2 regions of the Blautia sp. HCP3S3_B11 genome follow, and region 1 is predicted to be linked to the other one. Evidence: riboswitches for the same ligand, from Rfam matches in the RefSeq annotation. Region 1 holds a riboswitch; the other holds the start of a gene.
What was found. Region 1 has a riboswitch for cyclic di-GMP ahead of ACTNC0_RS17370 (DNA-binding protein). Riboswitches for the same ligand answer to the same signal wherever they lie in the genome.
Positions count from the first base shown of each region.

Region 2: it holds a riboswitch for cyclic di-GMP, as region 1 does, so the genes downstream of both, ACTNC0_RS01770 (PAS domain-containing protein) here and ACTNC0_RS17370 (DNA-binding protein) in region 1, are expected to answer to the same signal.

Region 1 covers NZ_JBQHVP010000030.1:9,943-14,921, reverse strand. Annotated here, with positions in the region: gene ACTNC0_RS17385 (hypothetical protein) at 1-1,489, opposite strand, end outside; gene ACTNC0_RS17380 (hypothetical protein) at 1,502-2,983, opposite strand; gene ACTNC0_RS17375 (hypothetical protein) at 2,998-3,402, opposite strand; gene ACTNC0_RS17370 (DNA-binding protein) at 3,696-3,902, opposite strand; cyclic di-GMP riboswitch class I at 3,953-4,028, opposite strand; gene ACTNC0_RS17365 (recombinase family protein) at 4,184-4,979, opposite strand, start outside.
Region 2 covers NZ_JBQHVP010000002.1:58,293-70,311, reverse strand. Annotated here, with positions in the region: gene ACTNC0_RS01840 (aspartate dehydrogenase) at 1-22, opposite strand, end outside; gene ACTNC0_RS01835 (hypothetical protein) at 72-386, opposite strand; gene ACTNC0_RS01830 (helix-turn-helix domain-containing protein) at 620-1,135, shown strand; gene ACTNC0_RS01825 (hypothetical protein) at 1,186-1,602, opposite strand; gene ACTNC0_RS01820 (hypothetical protein) at 1,624-1,839, opposite strand; gene ACTNC0_RS01815 (hypothetical protein) at 1,863-1,997, opposite strand; gene ACTNC0_RS01810 (hypothetical protein) at 2,559-2,681, opposite strand; gene ACTNC0_RS01805 (hypothetical protein) at 2,894-3,331, opposite strand; gene ACTNC0_RS01800 (hypothetical protein) at 3,322-4,089, opposite strand; gene ACTNC0_RS01795 (hypothetical protein) at 4,108-4,359, opposite strand; gene ACTNC0_RS01790 (hypothetical protein) at 4,991-6,475, opposite strand; gene ACTNC0_RS01785 (Hsp70 family protein) at 6,493-7,947, opposite strand; gene ACTNC0_RS01780 (hypothetical protein) at 7,947-8,378, opposite strand; gene ACTNC0_RS01775 (response regulator) at 8,914-9,252, opposite strand; gene ACTNC0_RS01770 (PAS domain-containing protein) at 9,249-10,400, opposite strand; cyclic di-GMP riboswitch class I at 10,624-10,714, opposite strand; gene ACTNC0_RS01765 (helix-turn-helix domain-containing protein) at 10,850-11,167, opposite strand; gene ACTNC0_RS01760 (hypothetical protein) at 11,454-11,792, opposite strand; gene ACTNC0_RS01755 (hypothetical protein) at 11,799-11,948, opposite strand; gene ACTNC0_RS01750 (ParA family protein) at 11,938-12,019, opposite strand, start outside.

The sequences.
Region 1 (4,979 bases):
AGTAAAGTCCACAATTCCATTTATCTTTTCTTCCTTCAAAAAAGCCAAATATCACTGCACATACTACACAGAAAATAATAGAGAAAATTATGTAATGGTTCATCTGCTCTACGCTTCTACAATACTGTACATATAGAATAAATAGGGATAAACCGGATCCCCAACCACATAGTTTTTCTACCTTTGTGCTTTTAAACGTACCTATCAACATAGTTACAGAAGTACAAAGTAACAACCATATTGCAATTTTATTAGCGGTAAAGGAATCTAAGAACAAAAACTTATTTATATCACTGGTTACACTTATTGCGATTTCTTCCGCAAAAGCTGAAGCAAGAATAAATCCCATAATAACTGCAAATACTCTACGTGCACCGCTCATTACAGTAGTTCCACCGGTAGTATTACTCTTTGAAGTATGAGATGTATTTGTTGCTTTAGCCGCAACCGGTTTTACATCATAGTTGATAGTCTTAACTTCTTGAACAGCCTGACTAAAATCAGGTAATTTTTCAACAGTTTGGTCATAGACATTCTCGGCTTCATATGAAATATTACCATCTTTTGAAAGAATAGGTGTATCAATAACTGATTTAACCGCACCAGCTAATGCTCTGGTTACAGCAATCAATTTCAAATCATCCTCTGAAAAGTCCTCTGAAGTGAGTTTTTTCTTAAATACTCTTCCTTCTTTCTTTCTTACCACACCTGCTAATAAACCTGAACACTCTGCAAACATTTTATTTAGATCTCCTAAAAGATCATCAAACATTTCTGATCTTTCAGTTATAGCCCCACATAGCGTCTCAGAGATTTTCATTTTTTCTGAAGCAGCTTCCGCTTCCGCATACATAGTATTTGCTTTTTCAAGATTTTCATCTGCTTTCATACTAGCTGATATACCTGTGAACAGTATAACTGGAGCAGCCACTGCTGCTAACGGAGTCATTGCAGCTCCAAATGATAAGGCTGAGCCCGCAAATCCTGCTGCCATACCAATTTCACCTGCCGCTAATGCGGATCCTGCCAAGGCCAGTTCCCCGGTTACAATTGGTAACGCACCACTCGCAGCTAAAGCAACCGCAGCGCCTGCTGCAACGCCCGTAGCACTACTAGCGAAAGAAGACGAATAAATATTTGTCATCTCTCTAATCTCTATAGCACCTTGCTGGTCAATTGTGAATTTAGATATTTCATGTATACCAACAGACTCTTTTACTTGAATATGCTTTACTTTGTCGTATGTTGTAAGAAACTGATTCATTGATGTATCAAGAACGCTCTTCTTATCGTATCCCAGTTTTACAAGAGCCTTCTCTGTTTTATTCTGTGCTACCTCTAGTGCATGTTTTGCATTGTTATATAGCTCTTGCGCATTTTGTGAAACTCTCTGAGCACGCTCATTTGTTTCTTTTGCACTTAAATGTCCTCCGGCACCAATTACACCTGCGGCAACTCCTAATCCCGCTAATAAGAATGGAATAGGCATAAATCCACCTCCTTATAAAATGTCATCCTCATCACTATCCAAGAATGACTTAAATTCACTGACTGTTTCAAACTTAACCTCGCCACCAAGTTTTCGTGTAATATCATTCGCTCCCGCAATGACACCATCTGCATCTCCCATTTCATATGCTAATCTCATGGAAGATAGTGCTGAATCAAAACATGTTCTATATTCTTGAAAATATGAGTCCAAATATGATTCTAATTCAGCACGAAATGCTCTCGCTTGTTCCGCAGCAGCATTACATTCTGCGATGATACGCATTCTTTCCTCATGCTCTAATTGCTTAGTTTGTAAATCATTAATCAGGTTATTATATAGATTACTTGTAAGCATTGAGCCTACCAAAGCGCCTACAGCTCCTCCTACTATAGGAATAGGAATAAGAGTTTGTCCTACAGCCATTGAGTACCCCATTGTCGCCATGTTAAGCCCCTTATCGCCTAACTGAATAAGGCATTCCTGTGTAGTAATCTCTCCTTCACCCCATTTTTTTAATGTATCACCTGTAACGATAACCGCAGTAATAATCTTACCTGGCACATTATTTTTTGCCAACGCTTGGACAAATTCTGAAGAAGAGTATGATAATGTTTGAGAAACCACCGTCATTCCTCCACCCATCGCATAACCTGTTACTGCGGCTTTTCCTCCGTCTTTAACTGTATCTACAATAGCATCTTCTCCACTTTTCTCACCTTTAATAACTGAAACCACATTCATGATTCCAGACATTGTTAATGCTGTAACTCCTGCATTCTGCGCACCAGCTTTTCCTGCTTCATGTGCGGTTCCTACTGCATTCTTAACGCCTTTTTTAAATGCTCTACTATTATTTCTTTTTTCGGCAGCCTTGCCAGTATCTTTAATTCGTTTACTAACTTCTCCAATAGTCTCGCCAGATTCAATATTATCAGCTAATCCTTCCATCCTTGTAGCATCGTCAGCCCACTCCTGCTGCGTACTACCACCTTTTCCAACATCCTTACTTCCTTGATTTAGTTTTCTAGACAGCACTTGAAAATTATCATCACTATTACCAATTTCACGAACATCATCGGTAGTCAAGAAAGGATTCTTTTTCGTTCTTTTCGCTATTTGACTAAGAGGATCTATATGGTCAGCTTCTGCTGCATGGCTCTGCCAATCTTCACCATACTGCATTTTTGCATCTCGTTGTTTTTTTACTAACTCGGCTCCTGAATAAGGATCTCTAACTGTTTTTCCACTAGCAAATGCATCGTCAATTGCTTTTTTATGCGAACTACCATCATCATAAAACTGTTTTCGAGTTTGTGGATTGTACTCAGGCCTACTAAACTTAGCATTCGCTTGAGCAGTTGAACTTCTTATTGAGGAGTCTAATGCTATTCCGGCTCCAATCTTGCTTTTTGAATCATCATCCTCATCACGTTTTAGAGCCACTTCAGTAGATTTTGCTTTATCCTTTTTTAGGAAATCAAACAACCCCATACCACATACCTCCTTTACCCAAGAACAAGTTCATTAATTCTTCCTTGAAATCCAATGTATTCATTCAATATACATTCGCACTTATTAGCAAAATCAGAATCTATATTATATTCTGTGAGCATCCGACTTATAAGTTTTCTTTCATCACTATCATAATTGCCATCAGCCATAGCCAAGCCAATAAGCTCAAAAATAATAATCTTCTTTGCCTTTTCACTGCTATCAATTTTGATAGTTTGAATCAATGATTCCATAGGTTTTACCATAGTTTTTTCATCAAATTGACATTGTAGTTCCTGGCAATATCCGTTAATCATAGCTTTTTCGGAATCACTGTAATCCCCATCAACAGTTGCCATATTATATGCTATTCCCAAAAATACAGTTTTTTCGCTTTCATTTAATAATGCTAAATACATGTTTATACCTCCTCTTTTTTAAGCTCATTACAAGCCTCATAATTCAATTGATAGTATTCTTCAAGTGTCATCTTATCTTTGAAGAATCTTTCGTATGTTTTATCTACGTTACATTTTTCTGGTCTTTCTTCATAAATAGTACATAGCTTTGAATTAATATCGAAATATCTACAAATGCCATCTCCTCTATCTAGATCTTCATATATCTGAGACTTTTTTAGATTCATGCAACATAGACCACAACAATCACAATTAAACATTATCAGTATACCTATCTATAATGACATACAATGTCATTCATTCTTTTTTCTCCAATTCACATATTCACCTGTCGTAATTCTTCCATCAATGGGCCTCTCAGCCTCTATTGGAATTGCCCATATTTTTCCCAATTTTGCTGTTCCCTCTATCTGTCCATCGGCACACATTGCCCGAATTCGTCTGGGTGTCAGATTCCACTTCTTCGCTACTTCATTAATCGACATATAACCTTCAATCATTGTTATCCTCATAAAACAAAAAAACACTGCTATTTCTAGCAATGTCATCAACGTGTAACTGGCTGCCATTTTACAGGCCCTATAGCTTTGCGTCATACTCTTTCGAATATTTTGCCAAAAATATTATAATGTTATTCTATTCCTTTACCGGCATTTTGTCAATGTTTTCATATAACCATTTAACATACCTGGTTCTTTAGAAATATCCTATTTTGTCACAATCAAAAAAGCCGGTAAGCAAACCACTCTCGGTTCACCTACCGGCCATTTAGCTTCATCTCTTATTCAGTTGCAACCTCAAACTCTGTACCGTCATAAAACTTTATCTGAAGCCTGCCATCTTCAAATACTGTAATGTGGTCCATTACTGCCATCATAAGTTCTGGATCAAACTCCTTTATTGGCCCTGCTGCCGCATGCTTCATTACCAGCTTTGTTTTATATCTTAGCAGAACATCATCACCCTTGATATTCTCTTGCCAGCGTTCCTGGTAATCAGCCTGGTGCTCGACTATCTCATTCCAACTCATAACAAACAGCTTAGTGAAGGTTTCGTCAGTAACGTACCTATTGCTGCAAACCTTATGACCGTCAGTCTTGTTGCAGGAGCCGCAGCGCCACTTGGTTATCCTTATCCCTGCTCTAGTCGTGTACTTTACCCTGGAATAAATGTTGCCGCAATTCCCGCAAATAATCTTGGCATAAAAGGGGTTCTTTTCGCTCATCTGCCCGTAGGCATTTGTGAAATGTTCCTTACAGTACTGGGCCCTTCTTTCAAGCTCTGCCTGGACTGCTTCCCATGTTTCAATATCAATAATCGGTTCGTGGTCTTCTTCAATATGGTACATCTGAACACTACCGTCATTTATAACTCGTCGCTTGGAAAGGAAATCGGCTGTATAGCTTTTCTGTAAAATGGCGTCTCCCATATACTTCTCATTTCGAAGCATGGAGTCCAACGTACTTGCCTGCCAGTTATACTTTCCATCCCAGTTCTTTATCTTCTCAGCCTTAAATATCCTGGCAATATAATCAACCGTTTTCCCGGACATGAATTCCTCATAAAGCCTAACCACT
Region 2 (12,019 bases), on a different contig from region 1:
TTTTCTTTTTGAACAATCCCATACTATCGCCTTCTTTCTGCTGTGCCATATCTGTACCGCCTTTACAGTTCTTATTCATCGTAATGATTATATCCACCAAACAATCCCGGCTCACTATGTCCCTGCTTATTCCCCTTATTATCATAATGCTTCATGCTGCCAAAGAATCCAGGACGGCTCTCGCCTACTTTGTGACCATTATTATCGTAGTGATTCATACCTCCCAAAAAAGACGGAGAACTATGTCCGATTTTATTACCATTAGCATCATAATCATTCATACTGCCAAAAAATCCCGGTCGACTCTCACCTACCTTTTTTCCATTTGCATCATAATAGTTGATGCAGCCAAATAATCCTGGTTTGCTATATCCTTTTTTACTCATATCATTCTCCTTATGATTCTTTATTCTTATATCTCAGAATAACACTCTTTTCTCTTTTTGAAATCGCATAACAGGCGACATTCACTCATTTGCCTATGGACATTATACCATCAATTACTTGTTGTTAGCTTACAAATCAAGTATAATAAAATATATTATGAAATAACCGCGCAGCATGTGGCCTGGAAGACAGGTAATCCTCATGCCTAGCGATATACGAGGGAGGAATTCTCATGGGTAAACAATCCACCAGGGAAAACAAAACTATTTACCAGCTTTGCCGAGAAACAGCAGGACTTACAAGAGCAGAGGCCAGTGAAAAAATGACTGCTGTCTCTGATTCAAAAATTGAAAAATTCGAATATGAAACACAAGAACCAACGCCTTATGATATCCTCCAGATGGCAGATGCCTATAAAAGACCAGATCTTTGCAATTATTACTGCTCTCACAAATGCGAAATAGGCCAGCGTTATGTTCCAGAAGTAGAAGTGACTAATTTGTCAAATATCATTTTGGAGACAATTGCCAGCTTAAATGAAATCAATCCTCTTACCGGCCGCCTGATCCAAATTGCACGTGACGGTAAAATCAGCGATGATGAAATGAAGGATTTTGCTTATATCAGTAAAAAACTTGATGAGATTTCTTTAGCCATAGACTCTTTGAATCTTTGGGTAGATAAGACAGCCGGGGAGCAGGGGCTCAATCTTGAACTTTTAAATGCCGAAAAAGCAAAATTAAAATAATCCACACTGCACGAAAGGCAATGAACTATTTTGGATTCATTGCCTTTACCTTACATACGCTGCAATTGACTGACTATACTTTCGGTCCTTCGAATTGCTTCTTCTACCTGTCTTTTGGCATTATTGATTCGGTCCTGGACCACCCAGTCCACAACAAATCCATCAAAAAAATAATCCGCAAAAGAAAGAAAATCTCCAGTATTGATATTTAAGTTACATACCATATTTACATCATTTAATTCTCTGCTGAAATTACGTAGATCATACTTTGCCTGTTCCATATTCCGTTTCGCCTGGTCCATTTTAGAGTGTTTTAACATCGTAGTGAAAAAGCCACCGCCAAACATATCTACTAAGCCCCAGTTCTTTGCACTGTCCAAATTTTCTTTTGCTGTACGAAGACTATTCAATGCTCTTCGGCCAGCTTCAATAGCTTCTCTCTTTTCTTTCTCAATATCATACCCCATTCGTTTTTGCCTCCCGATCCACTATGAATGTGATGCTGCCAATGCTATAATGCCACCGACAATCAACAACGGAAAAGCAATGTACATCAGTCCACCCAAAACCATACCAATCAATATCACCGGGAAGAAAATAACTGTGCAAAGCAATTTCATAATTCCCCAAGATGCTTTTAATCCAAAAACAACAAATTTTCCTACAAACCAGATCATACAAATTGTAAATAATAATGCTAACATTTTTTACTCCTCCTGAAATTCATTTATATGTCTTTTTTCCGTTCTTTTTCTGCTAAATATTCAGATGTATTCTTTATTCCAATTTTACTGCTGAATTCCGGATTTTTCTCCATTTTTTCTATTATTAGGATCAATCGAATTCTCTGTGCTGCTTCCATCTGATCACCTCATTTATTTTCTGCTTTCCTGTTGATATTGTCAGTATAACAAAATATTTTTTCACAATACACCTCCATCATGAAGAATTGAACCTTTATATTTCTCGAATTTCAAGAATTCTCTTTTTATAATTCTCTACCATTTTCTTACTGAAAAGGATATATTAAGATATGGACTTCCAATTTACCATGTTGACCACATCATTCAAAAAACTGACAAACCATTCGGTGATGAAGCTCATATTATTAATATGCTTGTCTGTAAAAAACTATAATATCTGTCTCCGCGGAAAAATCTCCTCTTCCCATAATGCCAAATTATCAGATATGGGGCTTCCGCGGAGAGAATCCGATTTCCTGTTTTCAGAATCAAAGAAAGCCTGCCAGCATAATACCAGCAGACTCTCAACTTTTTATCTTATTATTTAATCTTTTTTCTTCAGATTCCTTTTCGAATTATTCATTGCCCATCAGTCCATTTGCAATTAAAAGCGAAAAGAACATTTCTGGTCATATTATAATATAAAATAGTTAATCCCGGATCCTCATTTGGCATTTGTCTCAAATACCTTGCAAGTGCATCATCCAGTTATTTGATTTATGCTCATGTATCTGAGCAAGATAAGAGAGGATTTCATTATCCCACGTTCTCTCTGCCAGTTTGTGGTAGTTAAAGTCTCTCATAGGCTTTCCTTCTTTCTCCCAATTATATGGTGATTTTGGGAGAAAGCTAATTCCCTCTGGGAGAAATATCTCTTCCAAAAGACAATATCACTGTTATCAGTATTCACCATCGGTTCTTCTAAGTCCAGCTAACCTTTGAGCAGTAACACAATATCCGTTTTTTAATGTCAGACATGTCGCAGTGCCTCACAGTTTGCCGGCAGAGCCGTAATTCACGTTTCATCTTCATCCTCTGGAATTAACTGTATCAATTTTCTTTCCTTCAATAACAATTCCTGCAGGTATTTATTCTCCCCATCTGTTTTACCAGCCTTGTTTTTCAGCAACTTTATTTCCTGATCGTATTCATCCAGCAGCTTTTCATATTCATCTCTTTCCTCTTCAAAAACTCTTGTCTGTGTCAGGAACCGGTCGGCCTGTTCTATCAGCTTATGCTCATATTCAGCAGAAGCTTCTTCATATCCTTCTTTCTTTCCGTCATACCTGCCACTGTCATAGATCATCTTTCCGAGCGGATTGTCTTCCGTCCAGTCCTCTTTTATCATCCTTTTTACGCCACCGGAAATACTGCCTTCATCTACTATGTTTTTTACTGTATCGATTGTCCTTCCTATACCGGTACTTCTCCATAATCCACGCTTTAGTCCCATGATATATCCTCCAATCCATCTCCCTGGATCTTTTTGTTAAATCCGCCAAAAACAAATTCTTCCTTTATCCGGCGGATATATTCCGTATCGTATATCAGCCTTTGTACTGTCACGATCAAACCTCCGATATCAAGCTGCTTGATGGCATCTTCATTCCCTGCGTACATATTGCTGCCAACCCATATGACATTGCTCCCGGTTGCGATCATATTAGAATACAGGACGATTTTCCTTGTCCTGGCGCTATACAGATTGCCATACATCAGCATATGCAGAGTACTGATCAGAAGGTTTATCAAATCGGCCAGTTTTGCGGACGTTCCTACCTTAAATATATCCCCTGCACTGATATAGCCTGTCAATTTCTCTACCTGTGTATTGGAGAGGATAAGATTAGCACCCGGGATTTGTATCCCGCATGGGGTGTAGAGATCCGTTCCAATATGTATAAGCTGCTTGATGAGCGATGCAACAAATGCACCCGGCTGATCTTTTGTCCTTTCAGCAGCCTGCTGCAGCATTACTGACGTTGATCCATACGTAGCGATCCTTGGATCCTTAAAGTCGGAAGTATACACTACATGATTGGTTGTCAGCACAGAAATACCGGAGAGAAATGCAGGCGTTTTAACACAGGTGATCGTATTTGTCATAATATTCCCTGTGCCAAAGATCAACCCCAGGATCGGATCATGTCCCAAGGTTGCAAATCTGTGATTCGCTCCCTTAAATAGGGAAAGCTTTTCATCAGGGATCATATCTGATATGTCAAAATCCTAGATCCTGCATTTTTTCAATAATCCTGCCAGTGCTCCATCCGTAAGTCCGGATGTAGTATCATAAGGAACTCCGGCTCTCGTGATAATATGCTCCATAGAAGCATAGTACGGCCTTTCATGTACAGGACCGCCTGTATTAAATCTCTTCAACAGTTTTTCCTGGAATTCGTGCAGCTTTGTCTCATTCCGGTTTTGTGGTCCGGCTGCTTCTGGCTTCGTCAGCTCATTTAGGATGACAATCCTTGCCATCTGTAATCCCACAGCCGCAAACAGAAACTTTACATCATTCCCCTTTAAGCCTGTCTGTGACTCAAATTCTGCATCTAAATCTTCTAATATCTGATGGGAATTATGGGCGACCTCTGCGACCCTTATGCTTTCAATATCTCATTAACCTATATCGCTATTACCAAACCTGTATCGTTTGCTGCAATTAAGCTGACACTTATCTCCACAGCTTTATCCGTGGAAAGAAACCCTGGAGTTTCTTATACTTGACACCACCAGGTATTGCTCACAACATCGAAAGCTACTCTTCATCTATTCCAAACTCCAGGCCATGCACTTTTACAAGAACGCGATGACAAGTTAATATGAGACCTTGCACACCCTATCCGCGGAGAGGATCACTCATTACACCCTGCATCTTAACCTGACACTATTTGTGAGAAACTTAAACCATTGCATACCAGCTCAACGAAAATTTTCAATATTGCTGATGCCCTCCGCAGAAACAGGATTCTTGATTTGACCTCATGCAAACATAATGCACAACACTCGGTGTATATTTATAACATTCTCAAAAGAAGCAGAAAGCTCGAAGCAGCCAATAATCAAAACAGGACTCATCATTGATTTCCGGGGATCCAAAATCCTATTTTTAATACTCATCAAATTTCATATGTCCGATTCCCTTTATTGCAAAACCCATAGCAGTCTTTGCAAGAACAGGCCCGGAGATTAATTTAGGAAAGTCTGATATCTCTCCTGTTTTTTTCAAATTATCAAGAGCATTCCAAAGATTCTCTGTTGTAAATCCCAACTGCTCCTCGTTTTTCGTTGTCAGAATGCTATAGTTCTTATCGCCTATTATCAACGATATCGGCAGTTCCTCCTCAACAGGCAGAGATAATTCCAAATCTTCATTCCTGATTGCTATATGCGTTGTATTATATAAGTTCCTACATCCCCAACGCCGTTCTCCATCTTTGCCTGCAAAACTAAAGAACTCCCTTCCACTCACTATTAGCTCATTTACTTTATCCGCGGATTCCAGCCCCGACCATACCGTTTCGGTTTCCAGACTACAGCCCTGTTTGATAAAAGCACTCGATATTAAGAAAACTCCGGAAGAAAACTTAATCTTTTTAGATTGTGCCTTCCACAGACATACCCGTTCTCTTCCGTCACAAAGTTCCATGTCATGGGCAACCTGAGCCCTCAAAAGCATCCCTGATACATATGCCATCTCTGCCTCATTTGAAAGAATGATGTGTAATTTCTTTCCATAGGACAACTCTTCGATCAGCTCCTCTGTCATCTCTGTGAGCTGATAGGAAGTACCTGTCTTATCCCTGACCATTTTCTCATATTGGAATTTCTTATTCTCATCCAACCCGGCAGCAGATGATTTCCTGGGTTTATCCACAGGTTTCTTATCAACCAGCTCTTCTTTATCTACAGTTTTCTTCTTAGACTTTTCTTCAGCTTTATGCGAATTTACAAAAACTGTCTCCTTGCGTCTGCCATATTGAGAGGTGATCAGGCCTCCATCCTCCAGTTCATCAACATATCCCCAGATCGGCGACCACTGATCGTCAGCATCTCCAAAATAAGTACTATCGTATCCGATAATAGTTAATCTTCTTCCATTTGTCTGATCCGATTTCTCGGGATCCGGTATCGGAGGAAATTCTGTTCCGGCCCCTTTGGGATCAGAATAATAAAGAGACATCTCTTTATCGGAAACCAGGTCAACACGATAATACTTCTTCTGCCTTTCAGGATGCCCGTACAAGGCTTTTGTCTCTTCCGTCATTTTCCAATATTTTTTTTGCTCTGGAGTATATCCTGGATTGCATTTCTTAATCTGCGGGCATCTGCCTTCTATACACTTGCACTGGATTCCCTGTCCGTTGACATATCCCCAGCAGGGATCCTTTTCTGCATAATAGCATCTCATTTCCGTTTCCATGATACGGGACTGTTTCTCCGTCAAACGAACGGAAGTCTGCCTGATCTCCTGCTTTTTGCGGATTATTTTAATGTATTCATAATCCTCTACCTGATCCACAAATTCCTGATCACAGACTGGTTTTCCCTTGCAAGGATAAACATTACTTCCACCAATGATATTACTTTCCATTTCTATTCACCCCAAGCCTATCTTTCATTTTGTTCCGGAGCAGGCGCATCTATTTCATAGGAAACTTTCAGATTCGAATAAGTCCATACTCTGAAAAAATCATCCGGCGCTCTGTTAGATTCAATCTTCATCCTAAAGACCATATCAGCATCAATATAACACGATACCTTCAGTGCTTCATCACTGAACTTTCTGACTTTTACCGGGAATATCTCAGAAAAGGTCTGGCTATTTTCATCCCCGTCAGTGATAATAAATCTTGCATCATCACTGCCATCTATCACACCAAACGTAACTGTTTTCTCTTCCGTTGGGACCCTTTGTCCAATCTTGAAAAGCGGATAGAATTTGTTGTTTGAAAGTGTCAGCCCAATCGGTTTATTTAAGGTATAGCAGCCTGGTTTATAACAGATCTGCGCAACACCCGTAGCTATATCCCACATAGCCTTTCTGGGAAAGATCAGTTTCTTCCGGTCAAATAGTTTCAACAGCTTTTCCTGAAGAGGACGCAGTCTGCTGGACCCGCCTTCACATAGAATACAATCTATTGATTCCCTGTTCATTCCGGCATCTGACAGAGCCCTCATAAGACAGTCAACAGCCTGGTCAACTTCATTCTCAATAAGCAGTGAGAAATATGGATAATCAATTTTCTCCATCATCATTCCATGCCCATCGAGATTTGCATCCATTATGGTAACAATATCTTCATCTGCCAGATCGCACTTTGCCTGCTCACATTTTTGTAATAATCTGAGCTGAACTCTTGGCGATAAGTCTTCTAAGGCAAAGTCCTCTCCTGATCTTGTGGATACATTCATACAGATTCTTTCTGCCAAGTGTCGGTCAATATCATTTCCGGCCATGGTAATTCCCACAGATGATAGTTCATGGACTATATTATCCGTGATCCTCAGTACAACAACATCAAGCGTTCCTCCTCCCCAGTCAAACACCGCCACATTATGATACTTTCTCATCTCCGAAGCACGACTGCAGTAAGCCGACGTCGGCTCGCTTACAAACATTATTACCTTAATACCTGCCTTTAGTGCTGCTTTTCGGATATTGTTCTTTTTCCTGGAAGAGAAACCAACCGGAACCGCAACAACCGCCTCATCCATGATATCATGGGTACTGTTTTCAGCTTTTCTCTTCAGTGCCTTAAACAGTTCTGCCGCAATATCCACCGGTGTCCAGGACTTGCCAGCTATGATCCATTCCCTCTCTTCACCAATAACCGTTTTTATGGAAGAAAAAACTTCATACTCATCCTCTTCTGCAATGCTGCCTTTGGCATCAAGCCCAGTAACCACTTCCCCTGTTTCTCTGTGAATTGCAACGAAAGAAGGCAACGGCCTCCTGTCAGTTTCTCCTATATCAAACTCGTCATCAATACCATCCCCAATGGCCGTTATCGCGTGTACAGCACAATTGGTTGTTCCAAAGTCTATCCCAAAATAAGTTGCCATTAGTTCCCTACCTTAATACCTTTCTGCTCAAGTATCTTAAAAATCTGTTTTAACTTTTCACGATATATTTCCCCAAGCATTTCATTCATAGGTACGTTTATTGTTTCCGCATAATCTCCATATTCCGGCTTGAGAGCTCTGGCAATATCCTGTAATAAAGCAGCCTGCGTATCTTCCCGATACTGTACCTGTGCATCGTTAAGCTTCTTTCTCTCATCAACTTCCTGGTTTGCCTGGCTGACCCTTGTCTTTAATTCTTCAATCTCTGCCTGCTGTACTTTTATCTCTTTATCTTTTTCGATGACAGTTCTTTCTGATTCATTTAACCTCTCCTGCAAAAAATCAATCTGCGATGTCAGCCTGGCCGTTTCACAGATTGCTTTATCCAATTCCTCTTCAACTTTTTCAAAATGCTCTGCCAGTTTCCGCAATTCAAACTTCTTTTAGGAGGCTTGTTTTTTTTCTTTTCTTTTAATATCCTGGTTTCTTCTACATACTGCCTGCCTTTAGCGATCCACATCTTCATATTAAAAGCTGCCGGGATATCAGTCCCTGCTTCCTGACATGGATTATTCCCCCATCCTATCCACAATGCTGTAGATACTTACATAGAAAGCCTCCATGGGGATAAAACGGTACTCACAGCAATGGAACTGCCTGATATCAAAGAGTTTAACAAAAGCCGCAGGGTAAACCGGTCTGAAGAGTGTGTACCATTGTCAACCTACGCAACTGGCAGAGGAGGCATTCCTCGGAAGGCGATGGTACCAAATAACCGGAACATAAGAAAAGCCCCGATTTGATCGGGGCCCAGTAAGATACTCGGCTATTCAATAGCCGTAGTAGTTCATTCCATTATACAATCTCTGACGTTGTACTTCAAGCTTTTCATCCCATCTTAATGTGCAACTTTATAAGATAAGTTACTGTTCATAGCAATACACTTTGTAATCACATAAAAATCAGTTACAGCCAGCTTTCCAGAACATCATTCAGCTTATTCATATCCAGCGGTTTCGCGATATGTCCATTCATGCCTGTATTTTTTGCCAGCTGTACATCTTCTGCAAAAGCATTGGCAGTCATGGCAACAATAGGCAGTTTTCCCTTTTCACCCGGAAGGATCCTGATTGCTGCAGTTGCCTCATAACCATTCATGACAGGCATTTGGATATCCATAAAAACAAGATCATACGAACCTTTCGGAGAAGCTTCCACTTTCTCAACTGCAATTTTCCCATTTTCTGCCATTTCCACTTTTGCGCCTGTCATTTGCAAAATTTCACCAGCAATTTCTCTGTTCAACTCATTATCCTCAACCAGCAGAATCCTTTTTCCCGTGTAGTCTGATTCTGACAGCTCCTCCAGATAATTTCTTGCTGTTTTTCTTTTCTTCCTGAAGTAAACTGCCGCAGTGTAGCCGTCAGCCGGGAACGGAACAGCGGTTTTGCAATAAAAGCATCTATGCCCGCCGCCTTTGCTTCTTCTTCAATCTCGCTGAATTCATAAGATGTCAGTACAATGATGGTGATTTCTTTACCTATCCGCTTCCGGATCTGTCTGGCTGTTTCTATGCCATCCATATCCGGCATCTTCCAGTCTAAAGCTTTCGTAAAAGCCCGGTGGAAAGCAGCGGATTTTTGTGCCTGCATGATTTCTTTTTTCTCCGCATCAATGTTAATAAAAATCCCGGCAATCCTGCTGGCAGAACCATCCAGACGGCGTATTACTTCTGCCGATGCCCGAAACCACTGGTATTGATTATCCTTCATTCTCATACGATACTCTACCTGGTATTTTATCTGGTTCGTCTTATCCTTAATTGCCGCCTGAAGCTGCACCATTACTCTTTCTTTATCCTGTGGATGCAGAAGATCTGACCAGGATTCCAGTTTATTCGGAAAGTCCAGAGTGTCATGATAGCCAAGCATTTTTCGGAATTCATGACTCCAGTTTGCATTCACAATCTCACTGTTTTTGTCACAGTCAAAATACCAGAAGCCGGAATAGATAGCCTCATTGAGCAGTGCCAGATTTACATGATCCCAGTTGACCTGTACGGACATAACCCATATCTGTCTGCCCGCCTCATCTGTCGCATCCTCTTTATAAATCCGTACATTATTCACTATACCGTCTGCTGTAAGGATCTGTGCTTCCCCTGCTCCGTGAAGCTGCAAAAAACGGTCTCGATCCAGTATATCTTCCTCGTTATAAAAGAAGTTTTTCAATGAGCCTTTTGTCTGTTCCATGAAAGTATCGAATGTATGTCCCGTACTATGCAACAGCAGATTATTCACAGACAAAATAGACAGGTTTTGGTCATAAGATCCTGTCATTATACCTACCCCGCCATTATTTTCCAGTGTTTTCTGTACGGCCTGTGACATGGCCTGTGTCTGCCCCGTTACGGTCTCACCTAAAGAATATATTTTGTCTTCATAATTTTTCATTTTATAAAAATCCTCTCTCCGTCTTATGCCTTCTTTTATCTGTATACAGAAAACTTGTCCCTGCTAGTTTTGTTACCCATTTTTGCATACAAAAAGGACACCTGCCAAAATCTGCCAGTGTCCCTACTATATTTCTTTAAAATCATACATCTATATAGTATAAAAGGTATCGGAATCTCTTCTGTTCAAACATCTTTTCCATATATTATGATGATATGGAAACAGTTGCAACCGGCTGACCTGGTCAAACTTTCTGACTTTAGCCTCTTCTGGCTTTGCGTCCCAGACTTTCATCTGGTTTGCCGTTTTCCTTATTATAGCCTTTAAACTTATGCAATAAAACTGGATTTATTATACTATAGTGCTCTGCTGTACACAAGAAAAACACTACCGTTTTTACGTTCAAAAACAAAAAAAGAACAGCCGATACATATACTCGAACTGTTTTCCTACTTCCGAAGTCCACGTAGCATTGACATCACTGTTTCCTGCTCATTTGTACTCAGATTGTTCCATATCCCTAGAACTTCTTTCTGTTTTTCTGTCAGATTCTCTGAATTATCTTCTTGAAAAAACTGTGATAATGTCACGCCTAATGCTGTACATATTTTTTCAAGTGTAATCAGCGACGGCAGGTTTTCCTGCGCCATGATTCTCCCCAGTGACGACTGGGAAATTCCTGACAGCTGCGATAATCTGTATTTACTGATGTCACGCTTTTCACATAAAGAGGTTATTTTATCCGCAATATACTTCTCTATCTGCAAGTAACTATCCCTCATTTCCACTATTACATGTTCTTATTGTACCTGTAATAATGAAAAATTATTAGTAATCACCTTTGCAAGTATTCATTCCTATTATAGGAAGTATACGGACAAAAAAATATAAAGATACTTTCGTTTCCGCAAAAGTCATTTTCACTTATATCGTTTTTATAATATCATAGGTTGTTTCATTTGTCACATAAAACTTTGAAGCACATATCATTCAAAATAAAAAAGCCGAAAGTCACATTGTTATCCGTGACCTCCGACTCCATTCTATCTCATACTACACCGTCCTTACACTCAAATCAGCTCCTCTCTCTGGCTTATCTTTTCCCTGTTTTTCCTGGATGATTCTCTTATTGATTTCCAATCGTTCATGAATTGACGGTTTCTTCTCTTTTCCTGTTATTGTCTTTTTCTCTGTTATTGCCTTTCTTTCAGCTTTCCCCGCATCCTTAACTGCTATATTTGCTTCAAGAGCAGCTCTTGGCACAGCTTCTCTGCTCTCATTTTTCTCTGCCACCTGCTGTTCTCGTCTCTCCTTCACGCCTTTCTCTTCCAGACTGCAAAAGCTCTGCAGATACGGCAGTACATGGTTCTGCATATCTGTCAGATCTTCCATATACTTCTAATCTCTTACTTGAAACGGATGATTCGGAAATGGATGAAGACTTCCAATTTCTATCTCACTAATTCCATTGATTGACTCTTCGTTTGTTCCAAACAATGCATCAAGCGGCTGTAAGGAAACGGGAGTTGCTCTTTTTTTAGATGGCATCTTCTAGCACCTCCTCCGTCACTCTCCGATAAGCCTCTGTAGCTTTGCCTTTCGGATCATAAGAGAAAATA